DNA from 2 places in the Paenibacillus gansuensis genome. Region 1 is predicted to be linked to the other one. Evidence: predicted binding sites of a transcription regulator. Region 1 holds the regulator's gene; the other holds the start of a gene.
The links. Region 1 encodes Rex, which represses fermentation and respiration genes when NADH is low (regulators of the CRP and FNR family bind a similar motif). Its sites were predicted from a motif close to TTGTGAAATATTTCACAA; they were not measured.

Region 1 (3,425 bases):
ATCAAGAAGGACCATCTTCCGGAAGAATGGGATACACTGGCATCCATTGAGGATAATTTGTATTTGGAGCTCAATGACAGTGTCAGGAAATTAGAGAAACTGGTCTCGGAATTGAAGGAAGACGAAGAATCCGACCTGTATCAGCCTGCAGTAGACCTTACCGGAACGTTAAGGGATTTGGCTGCTGCTAAAGATAATATACGCTCTTTTATGAAGCTCAGCGAGCCGGATCATGTGTATTGGCTGGAAGCGAACTCGTACTACAAGAGCAAATCCTTGCAGTTGATGGCTGTGCCGGCTGATGTGAGCTCGCAGCTTAGAGAAAGGTTCTTTGAACCGAAACACAGTGTCATTATGACTTCGGCTACCCTCTCGGTGGATAAATCCTTCCAGTATGCCTCGGAGCAGCTAGGTCTGGATGCGATGGCCGCTACCGATAAAGTGAGGACGAAGCTGCTGGCGTCGCCGTTTAATTACCGCAAACAGGCGCTGGTCTGTATCCCGCGTGATTTCCCTGGTGTTCGGGGTCCTGGCGGTGAGGCTAAATTCATTGAAACTCTTGGAGGCTCTTTGAAGGAAGTTGCTCTAGAGACGAAAGGCAGGATGCTGGTACTCTTTACGTCCTACAGGATGCTCAAACAGGTTCATCAAGCGCTGAAAGACGAATTGGCCGGTCACGGCATCCAAGTGCTGGGGCAGGGAATTGACAGCGGCAACCGTTCGAAACTGACCCGCATGTTCCAGGATAGTCCTGCGGCAATCCTTCTGGGAACCAGCTCGTTCTGGGAAGGTGTGGATATTCCAGGTCAAGCATTAAGCTGTCTGGTCATCGTCCGTCTTCCGTTTCAGCCGCCGAACCACCCGCTTGTTGAAGCCAAGTCGGAAATTTTGCAGAAGCAAAACAAGAACCCGTTCATGAAGCTTTCGGTACCGCAAGCGGTTATCCGGTTCAAGCAAGGATTCGGACGTCTTGTGCGCACGGCATCGGATAAAGGGATTGTGATCATATATGATACAAGAGTACTTGATACCTACTACGGGAAACATTTTTTGTATTCCCTGCCCGGTCCCAAAATTGAACATATGAGTTTAAAACAATTGGTGCCAAGAATACGTACTTGGCAGGAAACCGGGGAGTAACCGAAACGGTAATGGGACGAGTGAGAACCATGGGAAGTTGCAGTACTATGCAGGGGGGAAACTAAGTTGAAAACACCGAAAATTTCAGAAGCGGTAGTGCGAAGGCTGCCGGTCTACCTGAGGTTCCTGAACGAACTGAAAGCGAATGAAGTGTTGACCGTTTCTTCTCAGGATCTCGGCCAGAAGCTGGATTTGAACCCGGCACAGATCCGTAAGGATTTAGCCCATTTCGGTGAATTCGGCCGAAAGGGAATCGGGTATGATGTGTCTTACCTGATTGAGAAAATAAGGGCTATCCTCAAGCTCGACCGGGTGATGAACGTTGCGTTGGTGGGGGCCGGAAACTTGGGCCGTGCTTTAAGCAATTATAATGCCTATTTGAAAGACAATATGAAAATCGTAGCCATATTCGATAATGTGCCTTCCAAAGTGGGAGAAACGGTTAACAACCTTCAAGTACAGCCAATGAGCGAATTGGCGTCCACGGTTAAGAACAGGGAAATCAGAATCGGGATTATTACTGTTCCCGCTGCGGAAGCTCAGAATGTAGCAGATAGTTTCGCGGCTGCGGGAATCGAGGCCATCCTGAATTTTGCACCTGTCATATTGAAGGTTCCTTCCCATATCAGGATTCATCACGCGGATTTCACCACGGATTTGCTGAGCCTGGCATATTACATTGAAGAAGAAGAGGAGCACGAATAGAATTTGGATAACAAACCCCCTGGACTCGCGGATTGAGCAGGGGGTTCCCTCTTTTGCAGGCTGTCATACCGTAAAATTGGATAAAGCTGCTATGAATTTGCGTTATGTTGCAAAACGCTGGTGAACCATGTAGAGTTAAAAACAGGATAGGAAGCTTCCATGAAAGGAATGGATCGATTGACGAAGCGATTATGGATCCGCAATGCGGCCATCATTACTATGGATGAAGAAATGCCTTTTATCCAGGGGCATTTGATTACTGAAAATGACAGAATTACCTACATAGGGACAGAAGCGCCGGAAGATCAAGGGCAATTTACAGAGATTGTGGACGGAACACACAAAGTGATTATGCCCGGCCTTGTAAATACGCATAATCATGCGGCCATGTCTTTCCTGCGCGGTTATGCCGACGACTTGAACCTCCAGGTATGGCTGCAGGAGAAAATGTGGCCGATCGAAGGAAAGTTCACAGCTCTTGATGTAAAATGGGGAACAGCTCTGTCGGTGCTTGAGATGCTCAAAGGCGGCACGACCACTTTTGTGGATATGTACGACCATATGGGGGAAGTCGCCAAGGTGGTCGAGATGTCCGGTATGCGCGGATGCCTTACCCGCGGCGTGATCGGACTTGTACCGCCAGAGGTGCAGCAAGCGAAGCTGGAGGACGCTGTGTCCTTTGCCAAAGAGTGGCATGGCCAAGCGGGCGGGAGAATTACAACGATGATGTCGCCTCATGCTCCGTATACCTGCCCGCCTGATTACATCGAGAAGATCGTGCAGGCTGCACATGATTTGGATTTGCCAATCCATACGCATATGTCCGAATCGCCGGGCGAGGTGGAGCAGAATGTGAAGCAGTACGGGGAACGTCCAGTAGAGCATCTTCGCAAACTCGGTGTTTTCGGGCGGCCGACATTGGTTGCCCATGCCGTGCACTTGACGGATGAAGAGATCGATGTGTTGAAGCAGTATGACGTCCGCGTATCCCACAATGCGGGGAGCAACCTGAAATTGGCGAGCGGCATTGCCCGCGTTCCTGACCTGCTTAGGGCAGGCGTGCTGGTATCGCTTGGAACAGACAGCTCTGCCAGCAACAACAATTTGGATATGTTCGAGGAAATGAGGCTTGCCGCCTTAATTCATAAGGGCGTTTCAGGCGATCCGACCGCTGTCCCGGCAGGTACGGCTCTCCGGATGGGCACTGCGGACGGTGCGCGTTCGATCTGGCTGAATGATACAGGCATGCTCAAGGCCGGTATGAAAGCGGACTTTATTGCCTTGGATGCCGATCAGCCTCATTTTTATCCCAAATCAAATTTTATCTCTCACATCGTATACTCCGCATCCGCTAAAGATGTTACCGACGTATGGGTGGACGGAGAGCAGTTGGTAAGGAAAGGAATTTGCCTGACTCTTGATGAAGAGCAGGTAAAATATGAATTCTCCCGCTGTTTCGAGCGTTTGACGCAGTAACGGAAGTACAGGAGGCAAGCAAGTGTTCAGAAATAAAAGAGCCGTTGTCGTCATCATATTAGGCATTATCCTGGCTGCCGTGGCGTTGAACCGGTTTTACTATT
Region 2 (3,425 bases), on a different contig from region 1:
CCATCGCGGAAATTACGGAGATTGCGGAGGGCTTCGGCCTGGATTTTTATCCGATGCGTTACGAAATTTGTCCTGCGGATATCATTTACACATTTGGCGCTTACGGCATGCCGACGCGGTTCAGCCACTGGTCGTTCGGCAAAACGTTCCATAAAATGAAAACCCAATACGACCTCGGCTTAAGCAAAATCTACGAGCTGGTCATCAACTCCAACCCATGCTATGCCTTTTTGCTCGACGGAAACTCCCTCATCCAAAACAAGCTCATCGTAGCCCATGTCCTGGCACACTGCGACTTTTTCAAGAACAACGCCCGCTTCTCCAAAACGAACCGCAACATGGTGGAGAGCATGTCCGCTACCGCCGAGCGTGTGCGCGAGTATGAGATGCTGTACGGTTCCGAGGCGGTGGAAGAATTTATCGATGCGGTGCTGTCCATCCAGGAGCATGTGGATCCGACCATCGTGAAGCCCTATCATATGGAAAAAGAACGCTACGTTGACCTGATGAACCGCAAAGATAAGCCTTCCCCGAAAGCATCGACGCCTTACGACGACATTTGGGGACTGGATACTTCAGGGGAAGATGAAGAGCGCCCGCAGGATCAAAAGCGCTTTCCGCCCCATCCCGAAAAAGATATCCTATGGTTCATTGAGGAGTACTCTACGGTTTTGGAGCCTTGGCAGCGTGATATTTTGACTATGCTCCGGGACGAGATGCTTTATTTCTGGCCGCAGCTCGAGACCAAGATTATGAACGAAGGCTGGGCTTCCTACTGGCATCAGCGGATTTTGCGCGAGCTGGACCTGACTACGGAAGAAACGATAGAATACGCCAAGCTCAACTCCTCTGTCGTGCAGCCGTCCCGGCATACGCTGAACCCTTATTATCTGGGCCTGAAAATATTCGAGGATATCGAACGCCGCTGGGATTCCCCTACCGAGGAGGAACGGGAGCGCTTCAAGCGTCAGCCCGGCAGAGGCCGCGAGAAAATATTTGAGGTCCGCGAGAACGATTCGGACTTGTCCTTCATCCGTAATTACATGACGAAGGATCTGGTGAAAGACCTGGATTTGTACATTTTCGAGAAAAAAGGCCCCGAGTGGAAAATCACCGACAAAACATGGGAGAACATCCGCGATCAGCTCGTCTACTCCCGCGTCAACGGCGGTTTCCCTTACCTCGTCGTGCAGGATGGAGACTTCCTGCGTAACGGCGAGCTGTACATGTACCACCAGTATGAAGGCGTGGAGCTGGACCTCAAGTACATGGAGCGCACCCTTCCGCACGTGTACCAGATCTGGGGCAAATCCGTCCACTTGGAAACAGTGGTAGAAGACAAACGCGCTGTGTTCACCTATGACGGGAAAAAGCTGCACCGCAAGTTTCTGTAACTAACATCGGCACGATAATGTTACACCTTCCACCCCTCACTTCCGCCAAAATGGTAACTATGTTCCTTATTCCGCTAACCAATTACCTTATTTAAGGTGTTTTTCAGCAGCCAACCATTTGAACGACACTGTTTTTCCATTTCGCGTCGTCACACGTGCGGATTAAGGAAAATTAGTGTCGTTTCTTTACGTCCTCCCCTAAATTCACCGGAAATAAGGAAATCCGGCAGCACTTTAACGAAATTCATTACCATAATAAGGGGACCTCCACTCATACCAGAGGACTACGCTTCAACTACGAGGATTCCCGTCCCGCGAACTCCCTCTCCACGTATAAATTCCCGAACTTTTGGAAAGCTATCCATAACAAACCTGATTGCTTCCGACTGATAAGAAAATTTTTTCATAGCGAAAAAATGTTTCGATGACAAGTTTTCCAATTCACATGCAAATCCGCGTGATAAGGTATACAATAAACACTATAACGAGATATGGGTTGCGGCACTTGAGCTTCGGAACTGTTCCATGCAAGTTTGTGAAACATTTCACTTTTGGTGATATACCCTGGACTCCTCTGCACGTTAACTCACTTTGTTACCACATTTATTAAGGAGGAATATCGGTTATGTCAGAAATTACTGCACAGAAAGAACTGGACGTTACTGCAGCAGCAGCCGCTTCGAAACAAGACGTGCTGGACCAGCTGCTGAAGCCGGAAGTTCAAGAATCCCTTACGGCGTTGGTGGAGCAGCTGCCTAAGCTGACCGAAATGATGACGCTGCTTACGAAAACTTACGACTTCGCTACGAAAGTGGCTAACGACCGCGTACTGATTCAAGACACTGTCGGCGGCATCATGGAAGTTGTGAAACCAATGGAGGAGAAAGTGAAACACCTTGCCTCCGCTGCGATCGAAGCAAACGACCGCGCCGAGCAAAGCGACCAGACGATCGGATTGTTCGGCATGCTGAAACTGCTTAAGGATCCTGAGCTTCAGAAGATGCTTCGTTTCAGCCAGGCCTTCCTGGATATCGTGCACGAAAGAAAACAACAACAATCATAAGGTCGAACCGACCGGAACGGAGGACGAACATGAGCAAGCATATTCTAATTCTAGGCGGCGGCTACGGCGGATTGTTGACAGCTCTTGCCGCACGCGCACATTTAACGCCAGAGGAAGCTGACATTACGGTTGTGAACCGTGTGCCTTCCCACGAAATCATTACTGAACTTCACCGTCTGGCAGCAGGCAATGTGGATGAAAAGGCGGTTGCCCTTCCGCTGAACAAACTGCTCAAAGGCAAAGACGTAAACGTAAAAGTCGGCAACGTGGAATCCATCGATGTCGAGAACAAGAAAGTCGTCGTAAGCGGCGGCACTTGGTACCAATATGACGTACTGGTTCTGGCTCTGGGCAGCGAAACGAACTACTTCGGCATTCCAGGCCTGCAGGAGAATAGCCTGACGTTGAAATCCGTTGCGGACGCTCACCGCGTTTACACTCATGTGGAAGACCGCGTAAGAGCATACAGCGTGTCCAAAGACAAAGCGGACGCTACCATCGTCATCGGCGGCGGCGGACTTACCGGCGTTGAGCTGGTTGGTGAGCTGGCTGACGAATTGCCTGGCATCTGCAAAAAGTACGGCGTAAGCTACAACGATATTTCCTTGAACCTGGTTGAAGCAGGTCCGAAAATTCTTCCTGTCTTCTCCGACGATCTGATTGCCCGTGCCCAATCCTCTTTGGAAGGCCGCGGCGTGAAGTTCCTGATTGGCCTTGCGATTACCGAAGTGAGCGGCAACGTCGTTACTTTGAAAGACGGACAAAAGATCGAAGCGAACACTGTAGTATGGACCGGCGGCGTACAAGGCAGCTCCCTCGTTGGCAACTGCGGAGTGGAAGTTAACCGTGGACGCGCAACGGTCAACGAATTCCTGCAATCCACTTCTCATCCTGATGTGTTCCTTGCCGGCGACTGTGCGGTTGTATTTGCACCGGACGGCCGTCCATACCCGCCAACAGCGCAAATC

Region 2: a site for Rex is predicted at 1,928-1,945, ahead of ACFSUF_RS14395 (DUF1641 domain-containing protein). Genes of this name have one in related genera too.

Annotation. Positions count from the first base shown of each region.
Region 1 is NZ_JBHUME010000005.1:486,833-490,257, forward strand. It holds gene dinG (ATP-dependent DNA helicase DinG) at 1-1,140, shown strand, start outside; gene ACFSUF_RS06405 (redox-sensing transcriptional repressor Rex) at 1,207-1,845, shown strand; gene ACFSUF_RS06410 (amidohydrolase) at 2,065-3,321, shown strand; gene ACFSUF_RS06415 (cell wall elongation regulator TseB-like domain-containing protein) at 3,344-3,425, shown strand, end outside.
Region 2 is NZ_JBHUME010000008.1:461,953-465,377, forward strand. It holds gene ACFSUF_RS14390 (SpoVR family protein) at 1-1,394, shown strand, start outside; gene ACFSUF_RS14395 (DUF1641 domain-containing protein) at 2,020-2,457, shown strand; gene ACFSUF_RS14400 (NAD(P)/FAD-dependent oxidoreductase) at 2,487-3,425, shown strand, end outside.